3 regions of the Pseudodesulfovibrio profundus genome follow, and region 1 is predicted to be linked to each of the others. Evidence: riboswitches for the same ligand, from Rfam matches in the RefSeq annotation. Region 1 holds a riboswitch; each other region holds the start of a gene.
The links. Region 1 has a riboswitch for cobalamin ahead of DPRO_RS07940 (TonB-dependent receptor plug domain-containing protein). Riboswitches for the same ligand answer to the same signal wherever they lie in the genome.
Positions count from the first base shown of each region.

Region 2: another riboswitch for cobalamin. It lies ahead of DPRO_RS04940 (ribonucleoside triphosphate reductase); the one in region 1 lies ahead of DPRO_RS07940 (TonB-dependent receptor plug domain-containing protein).
Region 3: another riboswitch for cobalamin. It lies ahead of DPRO_RS19105 (sirohydrochlorin cobaltochelatase); the one in region 1 lies ahead of DPRO_RS07940 (TonB-dependent receptor plug domain-containing protein).

Region 1 is NZ_LT907975.1:1,650,658-1,660,752, reverse strand. It holds gene DPRO_RS07965 (branched-chain amino acid ABC transporter permease) at 1-229, opposite strand, end outside; gene DPRO_RS07960 (ABC transporter substrate-binding protein) at 296-574, opposite strand; gene DPRO_RS07955 (IS5 family transposase) at 723-1,790, opposite strand; gene DPRO_RS07950 (ribonucleoside triphosphate reductase) at 1,843-3,480, opposite strand; cobalamin riboswitch at 3,657-3,836, opposite strand; gene DPRO_RS07945 (energy transducer TonB) at 3,879-4,613, opposite strand; cobalamin riboswitch at 4,708-4,892, shown strand; gene DPRO_RS07940 (TonB-dependent receptor plug domain-containing protein) at 5,009-6,973, shown strand; gene DPRO_RS07935 (IS1380 family transposase) at 7,148-8,470, shown strand; gene DPRO_RS07930 (hypothetical protein) at 8,684-9,316, opposite strand; gene DPRO_RS07925 (RNA polymerase sigma factor) at 9,319-9,891, opposite strand; gene DPRO_RS20305 (hypothetical protein) at 9,916-10,095, opposite strand, start outside.
Region 2 is NZ_LT907975.1:999,338-1,009,432, forward strand. It holds gene DPRO_RS04920 (ABC transporter ATP-binding protein) at 1-482, opposite strand, end outside; gene DPRO_RS04925 (ABC transporter permease) at 485-2,149, opposite strand; gene DPRO_RS04930 (extracellular solute-binding protein) at 2,153-3,154, opposite strand; gene DPRO_RS04935 (YaiI/YqxD family protein) at 3,499-3,957, opposite strand; cobalamin riboswitch at 4,149-4,323, shown strand; gene DPRO_RS04940 (ribonucleoside triphosphate reductase) at 4,499-6,562, shown strand; gene DPRO_RS04945 (hypothetical protein) at 6,575-6,808, shown strand; gene DPRO_RS04950 ([FeFe] hydrogenase, group A) at 6,947-8,800, opposite strand; gene DPRO_RS04955 (FAD-dependent oxidoreductase) at 8,822-10,095, opposite strand, start outside.
Region 3 is NZ_LT907975.1:4,073,107-4,083,201, forward strand. It holds gene DPRO_RS19070 (small ribosomal subunit Rsm22 family protein) at 1-992, opposite strand, end outside; gene DPRO_RS19075 (ASKHA domain-containing protein) at 982-2,532, opposite strand; gene DPRO_RS19080 (sirohydrochlorin cobaltochelatase) at 2,709-3,509, opposite strand; gene cobI (precorrin-2 C(20)-methyltransferase) at 3,506-4,222, opposite strand; gene DPRO_RS19090 (ABC transporter substrate-binding protein) at 4,269-5,174, opposite strand; gene DPRO_RS19095 (ABC transporter ATP-binding protein) at 5,177-5,965, opposite strand; gene DPRO_RS19100 (FecCD family ABC transporter permease) at 5,958-6,995, opposite strand; gene DPRO_RS19105 (sirohydrochlorin cobaltochelatase) at 7,003-7,992, opposite strand; cobalamin riboswitch at 8,121-8,298, opposite strand; gene DPRO_RS19110 (chemotaxis protein CheA) at 8,327-9,976, opposite strand; gene DPRO_RS19115 (Hpt domain-containing protein) at 9,991-10,095, opposite strand, start outside.

The DNA.
Region 1 (10,095 bases):
TCATGGCCAGAACCAGGCTGACGGCCAGACATACATATGGATGGTAGCCCTGGGCGGCCATCCAGGAAATGAAAATAACGCCCATGTATCCGCCGGCGGCGAAGAATTCACCGTGGGCAAAGTTGATGAGCTGGATAATGCCGTAGACCATCGTGTAGCCAAGGGCAATGAGCGCGTAAACGCCCCCGAGCGTGATCCCGTTGATCAATTGCTGTATGAAAAATTCCATGGTGTTCCAATATGCGGGGGGATGCCGTGTGGCAGCCCCCCGCGGTTGTATCGTGCTGGGTCGTGATTACATGAACTTCTTGTTGGTCAGGGAATTCCAGTAAGGCTGGAACTTGCCGTCCTTGATGATGTAGACGGTGTAGTTGGAACCGGAATCGCCGTTCTCTTCGTACTTGAGCAGCTTGGAAGCGCCGACGAACTCGGTCTTCAGCAGTGCTTCGCGCACAGCGTCGAAGTCGGTGGTACCGGCAGTCTTGACGGCGCGCATGTAAGCCATGGCAGAGTCAAAGGCGTAGGCGGAATAGGCGCCCGGACCGGTGTTGAACATTTCCTGGTACTTCTCCATGAGAGACCTCTGCGCATCCCCTTTTCGCGTCCGTGCCTTGCGCTCCGCACCCAATTTGATGTTCTGACCGCACCCCAGCTTGGGCTCATTCCCGGCCTTTTCCTGCCATTTCTGGCCGAAATGCCGGATTTTGGACGCACCTCTCCCTTCAGGCTCGCGCCAGTCGAACAGCTTTTTTCAAATTGAACGCCATGGCGAGGATGTGGAACTCTCCCTCCACCTTCTCACGACCCACGTATCGGGACCGAAAGAATGCGTAGCCACGTTTGAGTGTGCCGAAGGCCCGCTCGACTATTTGCCGAATGCTGCTGATGTCACGGTTGCGGGTCTTTTCGAAGTCTGTCAGCCTGCCGCCACGAGGCGTCTTGTCCATGGTTCCGTCCTCCAAATCGCGATCAAACAGAATGTCCCGGTTCTTCCCGCTGCAATAGCCCTTGTCCGCATAAACCCGTGCGCCGGGATCAAGGCCGACGCCATTCACGAGCCGCTCGAATTCGCCCGTGTCCGAATGGTTCGCGGGAGTGATGTGACCACAGAGCAGAAACCCGTCTCGACTGTCCGTCGCGGCATGGAGCTTGTAGCCGTAATAGGCCCGATTTCTCTTGCGGAGCCAGGCCGCCTCCTCGTCATCCGAATAGCTGACCCGGCAGTCCACCGGCCCATCCTGTTCTTCGGCGTCCTCGGAACGGTCCTCAGGCATCACGTCGATAACCTTGCGCGGCCGCCGCTGCGACTCGACTACCGAGGCGTCCACCACGGCTCCCTCACGGACAAGAAGCCCTTGTCCTTCAAGCTGGCGGTTAAGCATGTCGAGCAAGGAGTCCAGCACCTTCAGGCGGATCAAACCGTTACGGAAACGGCATATGGTGGTCTCGTCCGGCACGTCGTCCTCGATGGAAAAACCGGTAAATCTGACAAAGGAGAGCCGGTCGAGCAGCGCCTGCTCCACGCCCGGATCACTCAGGTTGTACCAACGCTGCAAGAGCAGAATCTTGAACATCGCCAGAGGCGGATAGGCGGGATTGCCCACGGCGTTGGCCTTGCGCCTGATCTTCTTGCACAGAAAGGCGTTGATGGGCTGCCAGTCGATGAGTTCGTTGATCTCATCCAGAAATGTGGTCTTGGTTCTGCGGTGCCCCAGGAAGTAATCACCCAACCGAGGTCCTTTCTGCCGAATAGCCATGCCTTCCTCCTTTGGATGGAGAAATAATAGCATAATAAATCAAATAGTTAAAGAGTAAAAGTGTGGGATTTGCCGTGCAGAGGTCTCATATGTCAGAGTAAAGCTCTCTATCGATCTTTGCCAGGCGATAGCATGTGCCTTCGCCCGGTGTGGCTTCAAGATTGTAGAGATTGCCGGTTTCTTCCTGGAATTGCACAACCAATCGACGCAAGAGGTTGAGCGTTTGTTGCATGAGGCGTGAGCCGGATGGTGTGTCCACTCCCTTGCCCAGCAGGTTCATGCATGCTTCATGTCCGCCGATGAGGCCGATAGTTGAGAAGTGGCCCTTGAAGCCGTTCTTCAAGTACCGGCGAGAGAAGGGAAACATCCCAGCACTCAGGTTTTTTTCAACTATTTTTCGTTTGTATTCCAGAGACTCGCTTGCCAGTTGGGCATACTCGGTTATCAGGTCAAAGAAGTCTTCTTCATTATGAGCAAGGTATGCAAGTTTGGACAGGTTCAGGGTAACGACGCCGATAGATCCAGTCAGATCGCCTGCTCCAAACAGCCCTCCAGTCTTTTTACGAATCTCACGCAGGTCCATCTGCAAACGGCAGCACATGGAGCGAACATCCTCAGGGTTGAGGTCCGAGTTGATGAAGTTCTGGAAGTAGGGGGCACCGTATTTTGCAGTCATTTTGAGCAGCAGCTTCCCTTCTTCGGATTCCCAGGGGAAGTCTTCGGTCACGTTGTACGTGGGGATGGGGAAGGAGAAAATGCGTCCGTCAGCATCGCCTTCGAGCATTACTTCGAGGAAAGCCCGATTGATCATGGCCATCTCTTCCCCGTATTCGCCATAAGTGGAGTCCTGCAATTGACCGCCAATAATGACAGCCTCCTTGGCGATATGGGCCGGAGGCACGACATCGAAGGTGAAGTTGGTGAATGGACTTTGCCCTCCCCAACGTGACGTGGCATTGAGGTTGTGGAGCAATTTCTGAATCTGTTGTTTTACGCTGGCATAGTCGAGGCTGTCGTACCTGATGAATGGGGCCAGATAGGTGTCGACATTGTTAAATGCCTGAGCGCCTGCCCATTCATTTTGGAGGGTTCCGAGGAAATTAACGATCTGGCCGCAGGCCGCGTCAAAGTGCTTGGCCGGAGTGGAGGAGCACCTGTCGCGCAAATTAAATCCTTCCAACAGAAGGTCGCGCAGGCTCCAGCCGGAGCAATAGCCTGCCAGACCGAAGGAAAGATCGTGGATGTGGAAGTAGCCGTGATTATGGGCCATTCGCACTTCCTCCGGATACTTTTCCAGCATGTATCGAGCTTGGACTGATCCAGCCATATGCAGGATCAATCCCTGATAGGAGTGAACCATGTTGGAGTTTTCGCTGACGCGCCAGTCGATGTTATCGAGGTAGCTTTCAGTTATTCCTGAGATGTCCAGATAGGCATCGTTTTGAGATCTCAGTTCCCTGCGTTTCTCGCGGTAGATGATGTAGCGTTCTGCGACTTTGTACAACCGGGCCTCCATGAGAACCTGTTGCACCGTGTCTTGGACTTGTTCCTGCTCAGGGACATCGATGTCTGCGAGCTTCTTCTCAACTTTTCCGGCCAGGCGGTCAGCTAAAAGCGGGTCCTTGATGCCGCTGCCTTTGAGGGCTTTGAAAATGGCGTTACCAATACGTTTGGTTGACCACGTTTCGATGCATCCATCACGTTTTTGAATTTGAATAGGCATAAGAATCTCTTGCAAACAGCAGAGTGCGGATGGTTTCCAGTGCAGGCCAATGGCCTGAAGCTGAAACTGTTTGCTCGGTTGCCAATAGTGAACTCAGCAGCAGAACCACTGAAAACCTGGCAACAGTTGGAGAGTGAGTCCGTTCATGTCCGTGTGCAATCTCCGCGGATCGCATTCGGCAAGAAACGCTTCAGGTAGGTCTTCTGGCTTTCCTCGTCTGCTCCGCCTTCCCGCCTTGCGGCAGTGGCTAGTTGGAGTCAGAACTTCAAGTGAGGATTACAGCGGCGGGACCGCTCCGGATTCGCACCGGATTCCCTGTTATGGCCTTGGCGGCCACCTGAAGGACATCGTGATGAATAAAAACTATCGCAAGGCAGTGGATAGGGCAAGGGGGAATGCTAATTGAGTTCAAACCGAAAGGGGATGGTTATCCGGCTCGATATCGGACGGCCTTGGTGGAGGGCTGGGCGAAATTTCCAATGCTTCAAGGCGGTACATGCGCACTTGTCGAAAATACCTTCGGGCGACGATTTAATAATAATTGGGTCCGCTACAGATCCGTCGATGTTGACGATGCAAGAAATAACGACTTTACCGGTAATACTGCGCTGTCGGGCGCGACGTGGATACTCTGGGCGTACTTGATGGATCGCCACGGGAATTGTATTCGTTTTACCTATCCCGTCTCTTTTATGTCCATGACCAAATCCTCCTTGTCCGTGAGGTATCCCATTGGGATCACTCTCAGTGAGGCCTCTTTCTGCGGTCATGCTGTTTCCATTATCTGTCCATTTTTGAAGGGCATCGGTTTGGCTGATTGTTGATCCTGCATGCAAAGAAATATTGTCCGGAGACTTTCTTTTGGATTGATTGGATTCTCCAGTGTTTTGTTTTGAGGCTTTTTCTTTGAGTGCACTATGTTTGTTGCGCGGTTTTGGAGAAGTTATGAGCCCTTTGCTTGTCTTTTCGGCATTGGCAATCCCTGTCCCTCCCATTCCGGAAGTGCCTAGAAGCGTTACCTCATAGGTACTCCATGTCGTTGAGCGAACTTCGGCTTTTGTGGATGAAAAACCGATAAAGGCACCAAGTGACAGGTGGAGTATGATCGACGAAAACAAGAAGTACTTCAGCATAGTAGAGTCAAATGGCTTGACAGTCAGTTGAATTATTGAATAAGTGTTCTGCTTTGTTGGGCTCTAATACATTCATATGTTCGAGTCCATGGTTAACTATAGTTACCTTTCGGGTCCCTGCTCAGCAGGGATAATTGGGAAGTTCGGTGAGAAACCGACGCTGGCCCGCAACCGTGAGAGGGGACGAAAACCGCATAATGCCACTGGGGATATCCTGGGAAGGCGCGGTGAGTAGGTCGATCCTCGAGCCGGGAGACCAGCCCTTAAGGTGGATTTTGTAGGCTTCGAGGCAAAGCCTGGGATCACGATCCGCCGTGCACGCTGTGCTGGCTGGTGCTCTATTCCCTATTTCCCCCCTCGAAGCCTCCTGTAACGCTACAACAGGAGGTTTTATTATGAGTGTCGTAGCTCTGCTGCTGGCATTTTGTTTATTCATCCCAACTGCCTGGGCCGCCGAGTCCAGAGTTGATCCATCTTCGGGAGTTCTTCCCGAAGTGGTGGTCACTGCAACCTCTGTTCCTACCCCGAGCAAAGAGGTTCCGGTTCATGTCCAGATTGTCACATCGGAAGAAATCAAAAACACTGACGCCAAGGATGTTTCAGACGTTCTGGCAAAGTTTGTTCCCGGACACTTTCACAAGTATGGGGCAGATTACTCTTCTGTGGGGCTTCGTGGATTTAGAAGTAACAGTATGGCCGGTACGGATCTAAAGAGTAAAACATTGATCCTTATAGACGGCATGCGAGCTGGAACTGGGCGTGTCAGCGTGCTTCCGGTGGATAATGTGGATCGTATCGAAATCGTTCGTGGACCGGGGTCTGTAATCTATGGTGGCTCTGCCATGGGTGGTGTTATCAACATCATCACACGTAGAGGCAAAGGAGATGTGTCCGGTAACATCGGTGCCGAGGCTGGCTCCTTCGGTCAATATAGGGTGAAGGCGAACGCCTCCGGTGCAACAGAGAATGACACCGGCTACTCTGTTGCCGGACATGGAGAACGACAAGGGAGCTATGTTACGGGAGGTGGAGAAGAGATTGAAAACTCCCAAATGACCGACAGAGGGCTTTCCGCCAGCCTAACGTATAGGAAAGATGCAGCGAATGACCTTCATATGGCTGGTATTTATAATCATAGTGACAAAGGTTCGCCTGGCTCCGGTCGGTATCCTAGTGCAACCGACAATAGCAAAAGCACATACAAGCGTATGGCCTTTGACTGGACCACTGATCGAGGAGATGCCCCTCTAGGTTGGTATGCTAAAGGGTATGCCGTCAAACATGCGTATGTCTGGAATGATCATGCAACGGAGATCGATACTACTACCGGTGGGCTTCGAACCGGGGCGGACTTAGAGACGGGTAGCTTTGGCAACCTGTTGTTGGGTGTAGAGTACGACAGGATCAAGGAGGAACAGCGTAAGAGCGTTTGGGGACCTAATACTGAGTATAATAATTATGCTCTATTGGCTGAGCAACGCATCACTGCTGGTGATTTTCTCTTTTATCTTGGCGGTCGTTTTGACGACTACAACATGAAAATGAAAGAAACCCCCTCCATTACGGTTGCAGAAGGTAGCCGTAAGTTCACCAATCTGAGTTGGCGAGGTGGTGCGGTCTATGATGCCGCAGAGTGGTTGAGCTTTCGCACTGCAGTGGGTACCGGATTTCGTGCTCCGTCTGCTGAAGAGTTGGCAGGATCGTATACCACGAGTTGGGGTGCTACCTATTCAGGTAATCCAAACCTTAAGGCAGAAACTGCCACCACTGCAGAAATAGGGACCGATTTCTATTTGGGGGATATGACAGCAGGAGCAACGCTGTTTCATACACAGAGCAAGAACTCTATTGTTACCACAGGTAGCTTTCCCAATTATACCTATGAAAATATCAAGGGCATCAACCTGACGGCGTTTGAGGGGTATCTTCGTTCGTCGCATGATGTGACATACAATAAGACCAAGATAGTTTTTCAGCCATACCTGAATGGAATCTATTATCTTGATCGTAAGAACATGGATGATGCACTGACCAATGCCAGAGGAACCAACACTCCGCTGTACATATCTGAGATGAGTCTCACAGCTGGACTAACAACCCACATTGGTAAACAATTAACCCATGACCTGAATATGGTTTATGTTGGTGATCAGAAAATTCAGAGTTTTAAAACGACACCGTCAACTTACAAAACGATGTCCGGGTATACGGTGTTTGGTACTCGTCTGACATTTAAACCAGGAGCCAACATCAGCACATATATTGATGTGCAAAATTTGTTGAATAAGAAATACGATTGCGTAGATGATTATACCATGCCCGGCAGAAGTATGAAGCTGGGTGTTAATTACGACTTCTAACTATTCCGCGCCCGTTTACCGGGCGCGGTTTTTATTATTATGAACCTTAATCCGTGAACAGCATCAATGTTTACAACATTAGCATAGCATTGACAACTTTTCTTTCCCCTGGATTTCTGGTATGTTGCGAAAGACAACATCGGCTGAGAATATTTCACCCGAGAGGTGCGCAGCATGGCCAAAATGTCCTTGAAACTTACCGATGAACCGTTGGTGGGGCACGCCGGCCTTATTTCCATCGGCGAGATGCTCAGGATCGCGGCGATCGATGAAACATGCCTGCACAGAGAATCCATGGCCAAGCCCATCAAGGAACGCGACATCTTGCGCACCATGTGCGGGCTGCTCACGCTCGGCAGGACCGACTTCGACCATATCCGGCCCTTTCGCAAAGATGAGTTTTTCGCCCGGTCCCTGGGGTTGCGGCAAGTCCCCTCCGAGGCCTCGCTCAGGCAGCGTTTTCAGCAAATGAGCGAGGACCGGCGTTTGCTCGACGCCCTGCCGGGCTGCTCCCTGCGGCTGTGGAAGAAACTCGACTTCAAACCCCGCATCATCGAACGCGACAATCGCAAATGGGTTCGGGTCGACGTGGACCCCACCATCCTGGACTGCTCGGACGCCCCCAAGCGCGAAGGCGTCGCTTTCGCGCACAACAACGTCCTGGGGTATCAGCTTGTGTGCGGATTCCTCGAGGGCGGCTTCATGCTCGCCTCGCAGCTGCGCACCGGAAGCGCACACGCCCTTTGCGAAGGCGGCGTCGACTTTCTCAAGGAAGTCCAGAAGCGGGCGAAAAAGCTCACCGAAACCAGACTCCTCAACGTCCTCGACTGCGCCTTTGATAGCGCCGAGGCCATCGGTCTGTACCGGCGCGACCCGGAAGCCGACTTCATCATCAAGCACAACCTGCGCAGGGAAAGCGTCACCGGCTGGCTTGAGACGGCCAAGGCCCATGGCGTCGTCCATTCTCCGCGCCCAGGCAAGACCGTCTGGCGCGGCAGCATCACGCGCGAGGTCAAAGATGTGGGGCCGGTGCGATTGGTCTTCGAAGTGACCGAGCGAACCGAAAAGCATGGGCAGCTTTTGTTGTCGCCTGAAATCACAGTCTTTTCCGTATGGACAAACCTCGACCTCCCGGAAAAAGACGTCTTGAGACTCTACCGCGACCGTGGGACCTGCGAGCAGTATTTTGCTGAACTCAAGAGCGAGCTTGATCTGGAGCGCCCGCCGTCCGGCAAGTTCACTGCGAACGAATTGTTCTATCAGGTCGGCATGTTGGCCTATAACATGCTGCGAATGATGGGAGATTGGCTTCTCCGCGCCGATGGTCTGGGACTGAAAAAGGCGAACCGCAGACGGCTTCGCACGGTAATGCGCGGAGTCATGCACATGTGCGGGCGAATGGTGAAGCACGCACGGCGACAATGGCTGAACGTCGTTGGCGGCAGAGGCTGGGGCGAAGCGCTGATGGCCATGCACGCGCGCCTCTGCTCGGTTTGAGACGAAAGGATTCGAGACAACCAGATAAGGACAGGAGAAGTGCGCCCAATAACGCTCAAAATCCGGGTCCATGGGCTCGAAAACTTCTCCTGAGAGAAGAGAGCACGAGGGGTGGGATGATCTAAGTCCTACTTTCGGCATTACGGGTCTCAAAACTGTCTCTCAGGATGAGGTCGGAGCACTGTTCTTGTCCATCTTCACGGATTCAGGGTATTATATTAAGTTGTTGTTTTCGTTGAAGTACAATGCGCTTGTCTTCCATTGCCCCTCTGAGGTCCGGTACGCCAATCCATTTATCTGACGACGCTCCTCGCCGATGCGTAAGTCCAAGTGGTACTCGCGGTAGTATGTTCCACTATTATCTTTGTATGTCATAGTTGGGGTCACGGTGACAGCAAGGTCGCCCGTATCGGCCTGCCATTCCTTGGATGTTCTGCGCAGGGAATTCTCCAAGGCATCTTCAATTACAGGGGTGAAGCTGGCCGGGATGTAGCCAACCATGCCATATGGTATGGCCTGTTCACCGCGATCCAGCAGCATACCGCTTCCTAAGCCTACAAAAAGTAACACGATGGCAGCAGCCACCTGTAGCATTCTGGGAAATCCTACCTTTTGTTGATAGCGGGTCGGAGCATTGATTGTTTCCAACAGCCGCTCAGGGATATCTTCTGCCAGCACGGCATTCATTTCGGCTTTGAGCCAGGCGGTGCTTCGAGAGGCTTCAAGCACATAGGCTTGCGCATCTATACTCCGCTCAATCAGCGAGTCTATTTCAGCCATCCCGACACTATCGAGTTCACCGTCCAGATATGCCTGTAATTCCATTCTATTGTATTCGTGAGTCATTGTTACTCCTCTCGAACTTCTTGTTCGTTACGTTCTCCCTCGGCCCTTGAAAAGAGTACCTTTCCAAGTTGTATCCTTCCCCGTCCAACCCGGCTGGCCACTGTCCCAGATGGAACTTCCAAAATTTTGGCCGCCTCGGAATAGGAGTATCCCTCTATGCATACCAGCATGACAGCTGAGATTTGGTCATCAGGCAACGTTTTTAATGCTCGTTTGATGTCTATATTTTCATCTGGACTGCCTGTACTTCCGTCTACGATGGAATCCGAACTGTCTTTGTCTCCGACCAAGGAGAGGTGTTCGAAGCGGACTTTTTTCTTGCGCAGACAGTCAATCCATCGGGTTTGAATGATCCGGAACATCCAACTGTCAAAGCGCGTGCCTTTGCGGACCTGGTCCAGCCGTTCAAGGGCGCGCTCACACGCATCTTGAACCAGGTCGTCCGCAATGACTGGATCTTTAGTCAGCCCCCTAGCAAAACGACGAAGTCGGGGAAGGAGGGCTACCAGCTCTTGCCGTAGCACCTCCTTCTCCATTTTATCCAAGTTAAGTCGTTTGAAGCTCAGTATCTTCATAGTGCACTGCTATTTGTCTTTTAGCTATTGTGTCTCTTCCTGATTCTCGATGTCACCCTGCTGCTCCATTTCCTGGCTCTGGGTTCTGGCCTGCTGTTGGTCCCGTGTCTGCACAGTGTCGCCCCAGTGACCAACCAAACTAGCTTCTTCTTCAGGATCGATAGAGGTCAGATCTTGGACGCTGCCCGCCTTGACACCGCCAGT
Region 2 (10,095 bases), 650 kb from region 1:
TCCATAAGTAACAGCTTGGGTTCCGGCGCCAAAGCTCTCGCCAGTGCAACCCGCTGTTGCTGGCCACCAGACAATTCATGCGGGAACTTATCTTGCTCACTGGCAAGACCGACTGTCTCCAGTAGTTCAACAACCCGCTGCTTCTTCACCTCGGAGGAAGCGCCAAGCAAACCAAAAGACACATTGTCCGCCACGGAGAGATGCGGGAACAAGGCGTAATCCTGAAACACCATGCCTATATTGCGATTCTCAGGAGCCACAGACGACGGACCGGATACAATCTGCCCATCGATAACGATACTGCCGCCAGCGATATCCTCGAATCCTGCGATGGTGCGCAAAAGAGTCGTCTTGCCGCACCCACTGGGCCCCAGCAAACAACCAATATCCCCCTCATTCAAGGAGAAGGTGACATTCCTCACCACATGCAACTCATCGTAAAATTTATTTATGTTGCGTACTTCGAGAAGAGATTTCGTCATAACTATTTCTCCGACTGCCGCGTGAGCAACAGCACCGGTAAAAGCCCGACAAGAATGAGAACGACAGCCGGAATGGCCGCCAGCTCCCACTCTCCCTCGGATGTATATTCATAGATTTTAACGGACAGAGTGTCCCAACCGAAAGGTCGCATCATCAACGTTATGGGCATTTCCTTCATGACATCCACCAGAACGAGAATGGCACCAGTCATGAGGCCCTTGTTTAGCATGGGAAGATAGATTCGGCGCAACAAGGCCGCCCCTGTAACTCCCATCGTGCGAGCTGCTTCGCCGATGGATGGCGTAATGCGCTGCATGGCAGCGTCCACAGACCCAAACCCGGCGGCAAGAAAACGGATCGCATAGGCAACAATCATCAACCCCAAAGACCCTTGAATGAAAGGAGCTGGCTTGGTTCCTGTGACCCACGCGACAAACGCAATAAGACCGTTGTCCAGCCATGCTGCCGGGATGAAAATCCCAACGGCCAAAACCGTGCCAGGCAAGGCATACCCTAATGTCGCTATGCGAGAGGTCCAGGTAATTGTCGTACCGGGATCATTACGTTTGGCAAACGCCAGGACCATTGCCGACATAGTAGTGACAACAGCACCGACCAATCCCAGTGACAGCGTCTTAACACTGTAGTCAAAATATCTGACGGTATCGGGACCAACGACTTCCCACGCCCACATGCCAAGTTGAATGCACGGGATGACAAAGGCCAGTAGAAAGACAAGTGAGGATGCTCCGAAAGCACTCCACCTCCACACACCCGAAAGTTTGATCCGATCCGCCTGACTGGATCGCCCCGCCTCGGTGTAACGCATACGGGTACGCAACCGCTGTTCCACAACCAATGCCGTCAATACGAAAATAGCGAGTACGGAAGAAATCTGGGCAGCACTTTCCAACGAAAAAAGACCAAACCATGCCTTGTAAATAGCGGTGGTGAAGGTGTCATAGTTGAAGATGGAAACAGCACCGAAATCAGCAAGAGACTCCATACAAACTAGCACCAGCCCTGCGGCAACAAATGGTCGAGCCATGGGCAGAGCCACTTTGAAAAACGCTCTTGAAGGTTTCATCCCTAACGTACGAGCTGCTTCCATGGCAGTCCTTCCCTGAGTCATAAAAGCACTACGGGCCATCAGGTATACATAGGGATAAAAGGCCAGTGAGAGGATGGAGGCCACCCCGAAACCGTTACGGATGTCAATGAATCCAATAGAAGGGAAAGCGGCCCGGAGTGCGGTCTGCACAGGCCCGGAGAAATCAAACAGACCAAGATACACAAAGGCGAAAACATATGGTGGAATGGCAAACGGCAACACCAATGCCCATGCAAAAAACTTGCGCCCCGGATAGTCACACGCTCCGGTGAGCCACCCCAACCCCACCCCCATGACGGCTGTCAATGGGACAATGCAGGCAAGTAGGAGCGCAGTATTGGAAACCAGTGTACCGAGTACATTTTCGACAAGGTGCTTCCACACTTCCTGTTGGGGGACCAACAGATGCCCGACGATCACAAGCAACGGAACTGCGGCTGCCAAAGCAAGCAATACAGCTCCGAAGAACCAGCCAGGCGACTGGAAGTGGAAAAGACGCCGCCGGGAAAGAAATCCTCCCTCCCCAGCGGCACGTGCTTTCAAGGTATGTGGCATGACCTACTTGTAGCCTGCACGATCCATCAGCTTGATGGCAGCAGCCTGATATTCGCCGTATTTGGCAACATTCATTGGGTTACCCTTGAACTCACCCCAGGAGGCGACCAAGGGATCGGCCTTGACGGATTCGTTAGCCGGAAACTCCTGATTCAAAGAAGCGAACTTACCTTGCGCTTCGGCAGAGGAAAGCCACTCAAGAAGCTTGACGGCTTCAACCTTGTTCTTGGCATGCGTGGTAACACCTGCGCCGGAAACATTCATATGGACGCCAGTAGTAGCCTGGTTGGGCCAGTAGATAGCCAATGGCAGGTCAGGGTTCTTTTTGATCAGACGACCAAAATAGTATGTGTTGACGATGGTAACGTCACCGACACCGGCAACAACGGCTTCGATGGCCTTTGTATCACTGGCGAACGGGGCCACCGGCATGTTGGCAACCCAGGACTTGACGATCTTCTCGGTTTCGGGCTCACCCTTTTCTGCGATCAGGGAAGCGACCAGAGATTGGTTATAAACCTTCTTGGAGGTGCGAAGAAGGAGTCGTCCTTTCCATTCGTCATCACCAAGAGCTTCGTATGTGGATAGTTCAGAAGGCTTCACCTTGTTCGTGTTGTAAACGATAGTACGAGCACGGACAGACAACCCTACCCAACGATTCTTCGGATCGCGCAGGTGAGCGGGGATATTGTTGTTCAAAGCCGTGGAATCCAACGACTGGAGAACGCCCTCTTCTGCGGCGTGCCAGAGATTACCAGCATCAACGGTAATGAAAAGATCAGCGGGTGTGTTTTCGCCTTCAGCCTTGATGCGCTCAAGCAAAGCCCCTGCCTTACCGGTTATGTACTTGACCTCAACACCGGTTTTGGCAGTGTATGCCTCAAACAGAGGCTTGATAAGGTGTTCTTTCCGAGCAGAGTAAACAACGACCTCGCTGGCAAATGCGGACACGGTCCAGGCTGCAACCAATAGTGCAGTCAGAGAAAGGGTAATAAGTTTTTTCACGATATGCTCCTTGCGGTTTGCTTGAAAATGATAACGAATTTCAGTCGCAACTAAATCGAAGCAAAGACCATGTCAACAAATTTCTGACTATTTTGGTCGGATTTATAAAAGCCACTTATGAGTAAATCATAATTACTAAACCAATCCTCATTAGCCATTTCTTAGGCCCGTTTCCGTTTTAATGATTATGATTTAACGCTTATTATTTAAGCACTTATTGAGCTATATCCCATCTTCGTTGCACTGGCGTCATATTTTATACCCTCTGAATCCGAGTCTTAAAAATCAAGGGTTTATAGCCATTGCCATAAACCCTTTTTGCTTTGATCTAACAACGTATTAAATTAACTGTTTTTTCTCAGACTTCGCGTTAGGAACCGATCTAATTGATTGGTAAATTCCTGTTTTTCTTTCGGCCCAAGGGGAGGCGGACCGCCTGTTGCCACTCCTCCGCTTCGCAATTCTTCCATCAGATTGCGCATTCGCAGCAGTCCTTTGACGTTTTCTTCCGTATATAGCTCCCCGCGAGGATTCAGGCCAACAGCACCCTTTTCCACGATGGCGTCTGCCAGAGGGATATCGGCTGTAACCACAAGATCGCCCGGTTCGACCAGTCGTGCGATTTCATTATCGGCTTCATTAAAGCCCGACGACACCTGGAGGGTCTTGATGAGCGGAGAGGACGGCACGGACAGCGAAATGTTGGCCACCAGCGTAAGCCCAACTTCGCATCGAACCGCAGCTTTGAACAAAACTTCCTTTATGACGTTGGGACACGCGTCGGCATCAACCCATATCTGCATTGGTACTTCCTACATTTACATTTTGTTTTGAACAGACACCGCACTCTATACACATTTCGCAAACAATAAAAACCATGAGCACTTTCCCTCAAAGTCAAACTAAGTTCAACTTATCGAGCACTTACACGACAACACCATCTAAAAACCACAAATCCCCTTGCGTACAAACGATGCATCAGATAGTTACACTTTCATCACGATGTCCTTCAGGTGGCTGGGAAGCCACAATAGGGAATCCGGTGCGAATCCGGAGCGGTCCCGCCGCTGTTATCTCCATAGAAATCTGATCCACGACGTCACTGCCACATGCGGGAAGACGGATCAGACGGGGAAAGCCAGAAGACCTGCCTGAAGCGTTTCTAGCCGAATCCGGTTCGCGGAAACCGTATACGGACTTGAAAGAACGTACCCATAACCCATTGCCGAGATTTCGCGGTCCTGCCGTGCGGTCAATTACGGTAATTGCGCAAGCAGTCCACTGCAGCCGACGTTAGTCGTGTCTGCAGCTTTTCCGCGCTTCCTGCTTGCTAAAGAGTATTATATGCCGAGCAAAATCCTGAAACGTGACGGTTGTATCGAAACATGGTCCACCAAAAGAATTGGTGACGCCATATTCAAAGCCCTGAAAGGCAGCGGAATCAAAGATCCGATTCTGGCCGAACGCCTGGCTGGAAAAGTTGCCCAAAAACTGGAGAATCAGGAGATTCCCGAGCAGGAGCTTGTTCAGGACACTGTCCAACAGGTGCTGATGGAAGCCCGCTTGTACAAAGTGGCTGAACGCTTCATTATATACCGTGAAAAAAGACGTGAACTCCGTTCGCAAAACGATGCATTTCTCGACATTTCCGGTGTGACGGAGAGCTACCTCGAAAACGTCGACTGGCGAGTGAGTGAAAACTCCAACATGGTACACTCCTACCAGGGACTGATCCTGCACATGGCCGGAGCCGTTCAGGCACGCTACATGCTGGAAAAATACCCGGAAGAAGTGCGGATGGCCCATACCCACGGCTATTTCCACATCCACGATCTCTCTTTCGGCCTTGCTGGATACTGCTCCGGTTGGAGCCTGCGCGACCTTCTTCTGGAAGGATTCAACCTGCGCGACCGTTGTTCTTCTACGCCCGCAAAGCACTTTGATTCCGCTTGCGGTCAGATCGTCAACTTTCTCGGCACGCTGCAAAACGAATGGGCCGGAGCACAGGCGTTCAACAACGTTGACACCTACCTCGCTCCGTTCGTCCGCAATGACGGCCTGACATACAATGATGTCAAGCAACAGGTTCAGAAACTGCTCCACAATCTCAATGCAACTTCCCGTTGGGGCGGCCAAAGCCCGTTCACCAACTTCACTTTTGACTTTGTGCCGCCTGCGCACATTGCCAAGGAAGCCGTCATTATCGGTGGTCAGTTGCAGGATTCGACCTATGGTGAGTACGCTGAAGAAATGGCCATGATCAACCGGGCATTCCTCGAAGTGATGCTCGAAGGCGATGCCGACGGCCGCATCTTCTCCTTCCCCATCCCGACGTACAACGTCACCAACGATTTCCCCTGGGAATCCGAGGAAGGCAAGCTGCTCCTTCAGATGACCGCCAAATACGGCGCACCCTACTTCCAGAACTTCATCAATTCCGACCTGAACCCGGAAGATGTGCGCTCAATGTGCTGCCGCCTCCAGATGGACCTTCGGGAAATCCGCAAGAAGACCGGCGGCCTGTTCGGTGCTGGCGACCTCACCGGATCAGTCGGCGTTGTCACCCTGAACCTGCCCAAGCTCGCTTACCTTGCGCACAATGAAGAGGACTTCATTGATCTGGTGACAGAATATGCCCGTCTTGCCAGCGAATCCCTGGAATTCAAGCGTAAAGTCGTTCAGCAGAACCTGGATGCAGGCATGTTCCCGTTCTCCAAGCGCTACCTGAAAAACGGCTTCAAAGGTCACTTCTCGACCATTGGCCTGATTGGTGGACATGAAGCGTGCATGAACCTGCTTGGCAAAGGCGTGGATTCCCCTTCAGGCTCCAGACTCATGCAGCGCACCCTGAATCAGCTCCGCCGACTGGTGGTTGAATTTCAGGAAGAAACCGGCAACCTGTACAACCTGGAAGCAACTCCGGGTGAGGGTACCTGCTATCGCCTCGCCAAGATTGATAAGGAGCTCTACTCCGACATCTACACCTCTGGCGGCGAAACCCCGTACTACACCAACTCCACCCTGTTGCCGGTTGGCGTCAGCTCCGATGTCTTCTTTGCCCTTGAGCATCAGAACGACTTGCAAACCCTGTATAATGGAGGCACAGTCTTCCACACCTTCCTGGGCGAAGCCGCACCGGATGAAGAGAGCGTGAAGAACTTCCTGCTCAAAGCCATGAGCAAGACCAAGATTCCGTACATCTCGGTAACGCCTACCTTCTCGGTCTGCCAGGATCACGGGTATATCTACGGCGAACACTTTGATTGCCCGACCTGTGACAAGGAAACCGAGGTGTACACCCGCGTGGTCGGCTACTATCGCCCCGTGGGACGCTGGAACAAAGGCAAGCAGGAAGAATACAAGGAACGCATCGAATACTCGCAGGACACATTCTGCACAACAGCATAACAACGCAACACAATGATTCTTGATGCCAACCAGCTTGCCTCAATCAGGCAGCACAATGACGAAGAACTTCGTCGGGGTAGCCGTGCCACGCACGGCTACCCCGCCCATACAGTGCAAAATCTTCTGCACACCGTCGAAGCCTTGAAAAAGGAAAAGCGCAAATGGAAGAAACTCGCACAAACCCGGGGCAAGGCATTAGACAAGATTCAGGCCATTGCAGGCGAAGCCAAGCCGCAGGAAGACTAACTCTCCTCTCTCCTTATCGCTCACTCCTCGCAGCAAGTCATAAAAAAAAGTGAGTCACATTGAGCTGTTGCTCAACATGACCCACTGCATCAATCATCGTTTTCTACGGCTACACCAGCCGCCAGCCTCTCACCAGCCTTACAGTATGTCCGCCTTGCATGAAGCGGTTTCGTTCATGTTATCGAACTCGCTGTGAACCAGTGTGGACATGGTGATGTCGTTCCAGATATCGCGGATAGTCTGCTTCAGCCGCTGCTGACGAGCAATGTAATGGGTGTGAAGCAGTTCATGGGACTTCTCCGAATAGGGACGCCCAAGATAGTCGTCATATAACTTCTGCACCATTGGGTTGTTATGTGATTGACGGTAGTTGGACTGCTTGTCGATTTCGTACAGCGTTTCGCGACGCTTGAGAGCGTGCGGCAGATAGGCTTTCTTCGAACGAAGATGTCCACCACCATCCACACAACCGCCGGGGCATGCCATCACTTCGATGAAATCGAAATCGGATCGACCGGCAAGCACATCCTCGACAACAGCGCGAACGCCTTTCAAGCCGTGGCACAAAGCAAGCTTCACCTCGCCTATGTCACCGCCCAGATCAACGACAGCCGAACGCACACCCTCAAAGCCGCGCAAGGCGGTGACTTCGATGCCCTCAAGCTCTTCACCGTTGACCGCGTAGTACATGGTGCGTACCGCAGCTTCCATGACGCCGCCCGTGGTCGCAAAGATGGCTCCGGCCCCGGAATACCCACCCATATACGGGTTATCAAAGGTCGACGGCTCAAGAGATTTGAGATCAATACCTTCTCTCCGAAGCAGTCGGGCAAACTCCCTGATGGTCAGCACAACATCGACATCGCGAACGCCATCTTTCTTATACATGGCACGTCCAGCCTCGTCCTTTTTGGCGATACAGGGCATGATCGAAACCACGCGCACTTTGGCTGGGTCAATATCCATTTTCTCAGGAAGATATGTCTTGGCAATGGAGCCGAAACACTGCTGTGGGGATCGAGTTGAAGACAGATGCGGCAAAATCTCGGGGTAATGCTTCTCCGCGAAATTGATCCATGCGGGGCAACAGGAAGTGAAGAGTTGACGCTTTCCTTCTCCGTACGCCTTGAGCAGTTCTGTCCCCTCTTCCATGATCACTATGTCGGCAGCAAAGTTTGTATCGAGAACGATATCCGCTCCAAGCGCCCTGATAGCCGAAATGACCTGGCCCTCGACGTTGGTACCGGCAGGCAAACCGAATTCCTCACCAAAGCCGACACGAATGGCGGGGGCGAACTGGAAGACCGTGACCACATCAGGATCATACAGATAATCGACGACGGTTTCGGTCTCATCCTTTTCTCCAAGTGCACCGGTCGGACAAACAAGCACACACTGGCCGCAACTCACGCACTCACTGGAGCCCTGAGTCAAGCCGGTCCGCACTCCCACACCGGCATTCTTACCGCGACCAGCCATGACCAGGGCATCAACTCCCTGTCCTTCACGACAAATCTTAACGCAACGATAGCACCGGATACATTTCCCCATATCACGGGCAAAACCCGGCGCTGTGCTGTCCACTTCTCGCTTGGCATTGGCAGGATCATAATATCTCGAATGCTGCAACCCGACGAACTGGGCCACATCCTGTACCTCACAACTGCCGTGACGAATACACGTGGCGCATTCCTGATCATGGTCAGCAAGAAGGAGTTCAACCTGAAGGCGCTGCATCTCCCGCACCCGACGAGTACGTGTCAGGATCTCCATCCCCTCAAGGATCGGCGTATTGCAGGCCGTTACAATGCGGGGTTCTTCCTGCCCTTCACATCGTATCTCCACAAGACAGACACGGCAGGTCCCCGGCGTGTGATCAATGTCAGCCAGTTCACATAACGTAGGTATGTAGTGACCACTACGACGCGCAGCCTCAAGGATGGTTTCATTTTCTTTCAGATCAATTTTGTCACTATTTATAAATGCATGCATGCTCATCTCTCTTAGCTATGATTAGGCGCAGCCTTCGGGAATAGGGTACTCGGTGACCAAGGCATAGAGTCGGTAGCACCGCAGGCAACGCCCCGCCTCGTGGTAGGCTTCTTCGGGAGTGATGGTTTGTTCAACCTCATGAAACAGGTCTTTGCGTGTCTCGGGGTCCATTTCCTGAATGGGTACACGGTACAAGTGCTTTACTGGCGTGCCGAGCCACTCGTCATTCATGGTCTTGTACTTGTTTATGATCTTACGCATGCGACTTCTCGGGAAGAAACGGGTTCTGCCGAGTTGCAGGTAGTCATCAATGGACCGGGATGCCTTGAGACCATGAGCCATGGCATGAATCAATGTCGAGGGCCCCAGCCTACAGTCGCCACCGGCAAAGACACCGGGACGCGAGGTGGCAAGGTTGGAATCATCGGCATCCACCCTTCCCCACTGATCCAGAGAGACGCCATCCTGTGGCGTGAGACAATCTTCTGCAACGCGTTGTCCGATTGCCGGAACCACGGTTGTCGCAGCAAGGAACCGCTCGGAACCGGGACAAGGTTCCACTCCCTTGCGGCCGCGCCCGTCCGGTTCGGTCTGGCGCATTTCCACCAGCTCAACGCCGGTCACCTTGCCATCCTCGGAGAGAATTTTTGTCGGATTGGTAAGGAAGTGGAACTCAACCCCTTCCTTTTCTGCAGCTTCGATCTCTTCATGATCCGCAGGCATGTCTTCCTTTGTCCGCCGATAAACAAGATGAACCGAATCAGCTCCCATGCGAAGGGCGGATCGGGCACAGTCCATGGCGACATTTCCGCCACCGACAACGACCACATCCCCACTCAACTCCATGGGGTTGCCCTTCTCGACATGACCATGAACACGCAACAGGAAGTCGATGCCAGGCTCATACCCTTCAAGGGACGCATCCTCACCTTCCACATTCATCAGGCGACCTTCGGCACATCCCAGTGCAAGAAAAACGGATTTGTATCCCTGCTTGAACAGTCCATCGACATCGATATCTTTTCCAAGCCTTTTATTGAAAAAGAAACGGCCACCAAGCCGTTCAATGATATCGGTTTCAGACTTGAGGACATCCTTGGGAAGTCGATAGCTGGGAATGCCGCATGAGGCCATGCCGCCCGCTTCGCTTGCAGATTCAAACACATCCACCGAGTAGCCCTTCAAAAGCAAGTGATAGGCACAGCTGATCCCGGCCGGACCGGCTCCAACAACGGCAATCTTCAAATCATCGGGGTGACGTTTTGAGATGAGGTCTTTGGAAAAAAGTTCGCTGT
Region 3 (10,095 bases), 1.7 Mb from region 1:
GTAAGCCCCTTGTGCGAGCATGCATACTGTCCCATGCCGCCATGTAGTCTGAAGGGCTGGGAGATAACACGAACGCCACCCCATGCTTTGCTTCCTTTTCCTGAAAGGTAGAGGAAGTTCATGGAGACATTGTCCTTGTCCAGCTTCGACTCAGCGGAGAGGTCATGCAACCACTGCGGTGCACCTTTGACGGAGAAGTTGAAGTGGCACCACGGGCTGGATTGAGAGAGTGCAGGCATTGGGCACTCTTCAACGTGAGGGCATGGAGCAATGGGCTTGAACCCGTTGTCCATCATCTGGCTGCGCATTTCGGCAATGACGCGACCCGTCAGACGCACGCCGGTCTCGATCAGCAGGACGCGCCCGGTGTCTTTGGCAGAATTGATAAGATGCTTGGTCAGCTTTTCTGCCTGCGGTCTGGCTACGCGACCGGACCAGTCAAGTTCGTTCAAGGCATTGGCAACGATGATCAAATCCGCTTTGCGGTTGATACGGTCGGTGAATGCGGCTTTGACGGTCTTGATTCTCCATGGGGAATCCTTTCCGGCAATCTGCTGGAAGATTTTGAGGCCGGTCTGCATCGCCTTGGGAGCGCGATCCATACAGGTGAAATTCAGCTTGCGTTCGCGCAGGTGAGGGCGTGACATCCACAAAGCGAGCACTGCGGTCAGTGGACCACTGCCGAGATCAACCACATCGCCACCATCAGGAATATCCAGCTCCAGGCCGGAAAAGAGCCGTGACATGCGGAAAAGGTTCCAGGGCAGAAAATAGTGGAGGTAAGGCGACTGGAATTTCGCCTCACTCATGTAATCCGTTTTGCGTTCGGAGCGCTCGCTGGTCAGTCCGCGGGACATGTCGCGTATGTCGTATTTCAGGTGCTCTCTGTGTCTGGCTTTCATGGGCCAGACTTTTTTGAGAACGCGAATGAAACGCTCCAGTTCGGCTTCGTTTTCTTCAGTCAGAAGTGGGAAAAGTTGTTCAGTCGACATATGTAAAACGCATCCTTTTCATGAATTGATCGCCAAAGCTTGCATCTGAGGCGAGATCCAGGGCGGTTATGGTTGTGGGGAGAGTCTCGGCAAATCGGCGCGCATCAGGGTCTGTAACGAGGATTTCTGATCCCTTGAGCGCGGTATTGCCCGCCTTGACGGTTCTGTTTTTACAGTTGGGAGGCAGGAAACCGATTGTTTCGAGATCGTTCAAGCTGACGTGCTCGCCCAATGCACCGGCTATGTAAATTGTTTTTAAAGCAGATGGTTTGAGTTGGGCCTCATGTAACAGGGCAGACATGGCGAGGTTGAATGCTGCTTTAACCTTGAGAATTTCTTCAATGTCTGACGCCGGAAGCATGAGTCCGTGATCCAGTGCAAAGGCTGGCTCTCCAATTTCTGTTGTTATCAGATCCTTGGCGAGTTTTGCAGCCAGTGGTGTGGTTCCTTGCCCGAACTGGCCGGAATCGTCAAGGATACCGTGGCGGATCAGGGTGGCAGTTAATGAAATATATCCCGTCCCAGTCATGCCGGTAGGGGGCGTGTGCGACTCGTCAAACAAGACCTTCTGTAATTCCTTGGGCGTCAAACGAAAGCCGGTTACTGCTCCGGGGCCGGCTGTTCTGCCATGGGTCAGCCCGACTCCTTCCAATGCAGGCCCCATGGGAACCGATGCACAGAGCCGTTTGTCCGGGCCGAGTGCGAGAATGAATTCGCCATTGGTACCCAGATCGGCAAGGAGGAACGGGTACTCAACATCGGCGTCATACTCGATGGCAGTCAGCCCGGCGCTGAGATCAGCACCAATGAATGGTGCCAACAGTGGCGCTATGTAAGCTGGGGGAAGATCAGCCCCGAGCTTTTTTTCTTCACCGCCGAAATAGGAAAGCGTGTAGGGGGCGCTGGCAAGGTCGTCCGGTTTTTTGCCCAGCAGAACGTATGTCATGGCGGAGTTGCCGGACACGGCCATGGACACGCACTTGCCCTGCATGTTGTGACTGGCAAGCCGGACCAGCTCTGTCAGACGATCAAGAATGAGCGCTCGAAGGATGAATCGGCCTTCAGCGTTTGCAGCAACAGCCAGTCGGGACATTATTTCGCTGCCAAGTCCCATTTGCGGGTTGAGTTCGTGGCCGGTGGCGACTGACTCATTTCCTATCAGAACGGACCAGTGTATGGATGTCGTGCCAAGATCAATGGCAAGGGAAAAGTCTCCGGTAGTCGTGGAGGTGGCTCGAATGGCTCGTTGACTGCGTGTTGGAGCGGGAAGTTCGATGTCGCACGACTCGGAGGGGTGAAGGCAGGAGAGTCGCCATCCCTGAACCAGAGCTTCTTCGCCGAGCTTCTTTTTTTCTTCCAGAACCGGCTCAGGCGGGTTTTCAGTGAAGCGGACCTTGCACAATCCGCATTTCCCAAGGCCGGAGCAAAGAGCCACGCCATGCCATAACCTGCTCATAACGATGGTTTTGGCCAGGGTGTCCCCTTCGCGAGGTTCCAGGGCCAGCAGTGTCCCGTCATGTGTTTTGATACGTATGCTCACGATTCGCTCCATGGTTGCGCGAAGAGTAGCCCATGGTCAGAGACCTGTAAACGGGCTTTTCCCGGCCCGCCAATGATTAGCTGGACCGTCGAACAAATACGGCGCAGGGTGTGAACTGCTGTCGCGGGCTTGACCCCGCACCTGTTGCGGTAATCAATCTTTGATCATGCTAACGATTAGCAGCGAGTCAGGCGTCGCATGGCATCATCAAGATGTTTGAGCCATATGTTGACGAGGCGCTGATACTCTCCTGCGCCTTTGAGCACGGCCTCGCATTCGATGCCCTCTTGTTCCAGTCGGGATTTCCAACTGCTTTCTCTGTCGCCGACCATGTCGCGGGCCACATGCCATCCGGCTCCGAACAGGAAGGGGAGCAGGTAGGCTTTCTTGACGCCATCTTCTTTGAAGCGGGCGAGAATGACATCGATACCGGCTTCTTCAATGTGCTCCATCACGCCCATATGGACGGTCTTGTCGCGTTCCTGAAATGCTCGGTGAAGTTCCGCATAGTAGACAGCGCCGTCATGGCGTGTGCCATGCCCCATGAACAGGACCGCGTCATTGTCGCCTTTGCCTTCTTTGGCAATGGAGAGGATGGTCTCGGCCACATGTTCAAGGCCTGTTTCTCCAGCCACCAGGGGGAAGCCGATTTCCACTCGGTTGAATCCGTTATCTTCCAGCATGTAATCGTTGGCTATGCCAAGCAGGTCGTGGAACTCCATGCCGGGGACGAGGTGCAGAGACTGGATGACCACATGAGTGAAGCCCTCGGCAAGAAGCTTGTCGAGAGCTATGGGAACAGAGTCCACCTCTTCGCCCGCCTTTTTCATGTGGCCGCGTATGATACTCGATGTGTATGCGACGCGCACCGGCGTATCCGGATACTTTTGGCGTACTTCTTCCGTGATGTGATTCAGAGAAGCTTTGGCTCGCTCGTGGCGAGAACCGAATGCGGCGAGGAGTATGGCTGTCTTCATATGGTATTATTCTTTTTCACGAGCGCGAGAGAGAAATAATGCGGTGTCTTCGGGGCATCCTTTATGTCCATGAGAATGGATTCTCCATCCATCCCCAACCGTGATACGAGTACGGTCTTGTCGTTGAGGCGCATTTTCTCCAGCGTTCCGCGTATTGCTTCAAAATTTTTGTAGGCCTTCAGGATAACGGCATTATCGGCCACGTCAAGCTGTCTTTCCAAAGATTCGTCGTCTGTCACCCCTGATGTAATCAGCAGGGATTCCTTGGACTCGGCAAGGACCAGCCCTATTTTGGCTGCAGCGGCATGGAACGAGGTGATCCCGGGAATCGCTTCCAGCTTAATGGACGGGTCCATTTTCAGCATGGTTCTCTGGAGATAGCCGTAGGTGGAGTAAGTCAGCGGATCGCCCAAGGTGATGAAGGCCGCGTTATCGCCGCGTTTCAGAACCTCCGAAACGATCTGTGCATTTTTATCCCATGCAGCTTCCAGTTCGTCCTGGTCTTTTGTCATTGGGAAGCCAAGGTTGATGACTTCCACTCCGGGCTTCAGGTGGGGCTTGGCAATACCATACGCCGTGGAATAATCGTTTTTAGTCGACGATGCAGCGAATATGACATCAACTTCGCCCAATGCACGGACTGCTTTGAGGGTGAGAAGTTCCGGGTCGCCCGGGCCGACCCCGATGCCGTATAATGTTCCTTGGCGTGTCATGATAATTCCTTGAAGTGACTGATTAACTGTTTTGACTTATTACGTATTAATGGTTGTTCACCGGGTGAAGTAACCTGTGCACGGTTTCAATTCCCGTGAGCAGTCGCATGGTCGGGCGAGACACGAGGTGCTCGTCCACGAGAAAGACATTGCGATCGCGAACCGCCTTGATTCGAGAGGCTGCCGGGCCGTTGGTTATGTCCTTTACCTCAACCCGGTTCATGGTTCCGTACTGGGCCAGATAGATGTCTATCTTTGCGGATTTGTGAAGCATCCGCTCTAATCCATAGTTTGCAATGTTGGTTCCGTGCCGAGGCTTGGCATCGCTGGCTATATTCACGCCACCTGCCATTTCCACGACGAAAATTGGCATGGAACCGGGGCTGAATGTGGCATATTTCCTATGAATTGATTCAAAAAAGACTTTTGGCCTGACGGTGCCGGGAATCTGTTCCAGCTTGATCAGGGCGACTTCAAGACCTTCCTTGAAATCCCCGATCATGCGTTCGGCTTGCAGTTCCTTGCCGGTCAATCGACCAAGCGTACGCCAGTAGTCGTACATTTCGTCGACTGTGTTGGGTTGCAGTGCGACGACCTGTATGCCGCGGCGTGAAAGGGCATTCCACAGCGCCGGGTAGGCGCGGTACTGCATGGGACGAATAAGGATCACATCGGGATCGGCTGCAACAAAACGCTCCACGCCGTCGCGGGTGTTAAAGCGTTCCTTTTCCCCCACTTGAGGTGGATAGTTGTCGTTATTGCCGACACCGATGATTTCATCATCAAGTCCGAGGGTGTACAGGTTTTCCGTGTGGGCGGCATATAAGGAAATGATTCGTGTGTAGGGGGCCTTGAAAAAGAATGACTGACCGGCATCGTCAGTGATCTTTTCCGCATGGGCCGGATTACAGAATAGAAATAGCAGAAAGTATACGAGTAAAAAGCGTTTCAAGATTATTCCCCTGATTCATATGTGACGGTAAGGCTGTCGGAAGGACCGTGCTCGGCAATATGCGCTTTGACTCCGAAGACTTCCTGAATGGTAGCCGGAGTCAATGTCTGGCGCGGTGTCCCCTGGCTGTGCAGAAGCCCGTTTGCCATGACGGCTATGCGGTCGCAGTATCGTGCGGCCATGCTGAGATCGTGCAACACGGTGATGACCGTGCGTCCTTTATCGCGTGCCAGTCTTTTGAGCACACGCATGGCTTTCAAGGCGTGCCGGATGTCCATACTTGATGTGGGCTCATCTAGCAACAGTACAGGGGTGTCCTGTGCCAGTGCCCGCGCAAAAACGGTTCGTTGCCGTTCCCCGCCGGAGAGCTGATCAAGTGTGCGGTGTGTCAGGTGACTGAGGTCCATACAATCCAGGGCGGCATGAACAGCGCTCAAATCCTCTTCGGTGGGATTGTTGAATCGTGGGATATACGGATGACGCCCCATGAGCACGGCATCAAAAACCGTGAATGGAAAGGTGAAGGAAGATTCCTGTGGAACGACGGAAATCTGTTTGGCTCGCTCTGGAATGGGGAGTGAGTGAAGGTCTTTGCCTCCAATGGAAATGTTGCCGCCGGATGGCTGCAAGTTGCCGGAAATCGTATTGAGCAGCGTTGTCTTACCGCATCCGTTCGGTCCTATGACAGCGTGAAGTTGACCTGCATCAAACGTGATGTCCAGCCCATGCAGAACCTGCTGGTTCCTGTATCCGAATGCTACGGATTCGATGCCTACTTCGACACTACGCATGGTTGCCTGCACGACGTGTTTTGGTGAAGAGCCAGCAGAAGACCGGGCCGCCGATCAGGGCGGTCAGGACACCGATGGGGACTTCATGGGGCAGAATGGCTCGGGTCAAGGTGTCTGCACTGATCAGGAGTAATGCTCCACCCAAGCCTGATGCGGGCAGGAGGAAGCGGTTGTCCGGGCCGATGATGAATCGCATGAGGTGGGGGATGATGAGTCCGACAAAGCCGATAACACCGGATATGGCAACACAGATGGCGCTGACCAGTGAGGCGGTGAGCAGCAGGGTTAACCGAATGCGGGGAGTCTCGACCCCAAGGCTTGCCGCTGTCCGACTGCCAAGGCTCATGAGGTTGAGATCACGCGCATAATACAGACAGATGAGAAAAGCACAGAGGGCGGCGATGCCGGTTAGGCTGGCGTCGAACCATGTTCGGGAACTGAAACTGCCCATGAGCCAGAACACAATGGCGGCCACCCGTTCATCGGCCAGGTATTTGATGAAGCTTATGGCAGCCGAAAGGATCGCGGAAACGATGACGCCGGAAAGGATGAGGTTGGCAGGAGCCAACTCACTGTCACGGCCTGACATGGCAATGACCGCGAACAGTGTGGCTGTTGCACCGATAAAAGCCATGACGCACAGGGTGGTCGGTCCCAGAAACGATAAGCCCAGCAGCAACGACAGGGCCGCTCCGAAGGCCGCTCCTGATGAAACACCGAGGGTAAATGGGTCAGCCAGAGGATTGAGCAGCAGTCCCTGAAAGACAGTGCCAGCCATGGCAAGACCGAAGCCCACGAAAATGGATGTGAGTATGCGCGGCAGCCTTACGTCGATGACGATGCTTTGATGCAAGGGGTCAACCGAGCCTGCCGTCCCCAGCAGGCCATGCCAGATGGAAGCGACAACATCCGTTGCGCTGATGGCGATGAATCCCATACCAGTTGCCACGATTGCAGTAAGCAAAAGTGCTGCTGCAAGCGAGGTGATGACCAGAGTGGCGCGGGATGAGCTGTGAAGGACGGCAGGCATGTTGGTATTACGGCAGCATGTGCGTTTGCGAGAGAGCGTCCTTGAGATGATCCACATACATTTGTGCGAATGCATCCACAGAGCCAAGCCCACGAAGTTCGGTCTTCACGTTGAATCCGGCTTTGGTCAGCATGACCTTCCAGGAATCATCCTCATCACCAGCCATGTCGTTGGAGGCGTGATCACCGGCTACAACCATGAAAGGTTTCATGAGAACATTCTTCTTGCCCGAGGCTTTCAGCGCGGCCAGCAGGTCGTTGAAGTTTGGAAATCCTTCCACGCATCCGACAAATACTGGATACCCATGGACTGCCTGCATCTCACGCTGGAATTCTGCATAAATGCCTGTTGAGTAAAAGTCGTTGCCATGCCCCATGTAAACGAGCGCCGCATTGTTTGCTTTGGCATCCTCGACATCGTGGGCCAGGGCATCAACCGCGGTCCGTATGTCATCCATATACGGATATTTGTCTCCCGGCATACCGAGGGCAGGGCGTCCAAGACGCAGGGAGGTGAAGGGCTGCCATTTGGCTTTTACCGTCTTGATGGAACGAAGCCCCACCATGACAGCCTTGAGATCGGCAAATTCTTCACCGGCGAAGATATGCAGTGGTTGAACTGCGATATCCTTGTACCCTGCATCCTGCAGGAGCCCCAGAGTGGCCAAGGGGCTTTTGACGTAAAGGATATCTTCAGGAATGGAAGGATTCTCTTTGAGCCACTGCTCATTGGACTGGCGCTTTTGCCAGATGCCACGGATGATATCGGACGTAAAAGCGAGGCGGATGTGAATGTCGGGAAACTCCGCAGCAACTTTGTTCCGAATGTTGAGGATGGATTCAAGCGTCTTTGGATACGATGTGCCAAAGGCCGCCAAAACAATCGCTTTTTTGGCGGGTTCGCTTACGTGATGCCCGGCCTTTGCTGGCAAGGTGGTCACAAGGCAGAAAAAGATAAGGAGCGCCGGTACAAGTGTACGGCGGGTCAATAGGGTCATGGTTCCTCCAAAAGGAGGGCTGTTTACAGGGCAAAAAAATATTCCCCTCCCTCACCATATTCTGAGGAAGGGGAACCGTTTTTTCCCTTCGTATACCTGTGGCGGCAAGCCCACGTACCACCGAGGCAAACCAATATCGTTTTCAGGCAGGTCTTCCGGCTGGCTCCTCCTGTTTTCGCCTTCCCGACCGGTGGTCAGTGGCATAATGAAAACAGTTCGGCAGAGCGTCACGGCGGCGGGTCCGCTCCCGATTTACACGGGATTCCCTATCAAGTCCGTCAGGACACCTGAAGCTGAGCTAATAGGCTGGTCGTCCAGTCTCTGTCAAGGTCGTCTAACTGGAGGTGTTGATGCGATCCTGAAAATTCTGGAGCATCTCTTCAGTGTCGATGACCAGTGCATCGGATTCACCCATCATTCCGTAGCCCAGAATGGGGACATGGAAAATCTCTTCTACCGGAACGGTGAAGCCGGTGATAACGACCTGCTGCTGGCGAAGCACTTCATCAACCAGAATGGCAGCCTTGTATTCTCCCACTCGAACGACGATGGCCTGCGCCATTTCAATGTCGTCCACTTCGGGTGTTATGCCGAGAAGATCGCCAAGTCTGAGCAGGGAGTGGACTTCGCCTCGAACGTCAACAGTTTCGCGACCATCCGGCAGTTCGACGACCTCGTTGTGGCGAGGCATGTAGATTTCCATGACGTCACGACTGGGAACGATGTAGACCTCTCCGCCGACCTTGCAGACCAGGGCGTCGACAATGCCTTCGTTGGCCGAGCGGTCGAGGGGGATGGATATGGTGAACGATGCGCCGTGGCCCAGGTCGCTTTCGATGGTCACATCACCATCAAGAGTGACACGAATGGCGTTGACGACCGCATCCATGCCGACACCGCGACCGGAAACGTCGGTAATTTTTTCTGCCGTTGAAAAGCCTGACTGGAGGACGAATTGAAGAATTTCGTTCTTTTCGTACTCTTCCGATGGATCGGCCAGCCCCTTCTCAATCGCCTTGTTCAGAATGCGGTCGGGATCAAGCCCGCGACCGTCATCCTTGACCTGAATGTATGCGTTGTCGCCCTTGCGCCATGCGGCGAGAGTGACATTGCCGACTTCGGGCTTGCTGGTTTCCTTACGCTCTTCCGGTGTCTCCAAACCGTGGTCGACTGCATTGCGCAGCAGGTGAACCAGTGGTTCGTTGAGGCTTTCGACAATGGTCTTGTCGAGGGGGAGTTCATCTCCCTTGACCGTGAAGTCAAGCTTCTTGCCGATCTTCTGGCTAAGGGATTTGACCAGGCGATGCATGGGCATGAAAATCTGCTTGAGCGGAACAAGCCGGATGGCATCAACTTCCTTCTGAAGCTGGCTGATGACATTGTCGAGTTCACGCAGCGAAGATGCCACCTGATTGAGGTTGGTCGTGCCACCCTGTGCAATGACAGCGTAGGTGACCATGAGCTTTCCTACCAGTTCGATGACGCGATCGAGGCTGTCGGTCGGAACACGTATCGATGAAATGGCCTGCTGGCTCGAGGGCTTTTCCGCTTTGGCTTTTGTTTTTGCTTCCTGTGGTTCGGCTTCCGGTGCTGCATCCGCTTCGGCAGGTGATACTTCTTCCGGTTTTTCCTCGAATGCCTTGGCTGCTTCCTCTTCATTTTCTTCAAGGAAGGATTCATCTGCTACGGGCTTGGAATCGACGATGCCCATTGAGGTGGCACCGGCTTCCATGTTGCCGCCAAGAGCGAATAAAAATCGCTTCTGGGCTTCGCAGACGCCGAGCATGGCTGTGATGATATCGTCGTTGACCGGCGTGATGCCGTCGGTCAGCATGTCCAATATGGCAATGACACTGGCGCTTGACAGTTTCATGTTGGACAGTCCGAGCGCATCCACAGCGTCACCGGCATTCTGGCCGGTTGCTGATACTTCGAGAATTTGTTTCTCAATCTCTTCGATGCATTGGATGATGCTGTCCTGCATGTATGTTCCCCGAATTATTGCGTCGTAAAATAAGTTTCTTCATCAGGATAGATGGCGATTGTCGAATCAAATTTCCAAGTATAGAGAGTGGATTTTGCGTCAGGTGACAAGCCGCATGC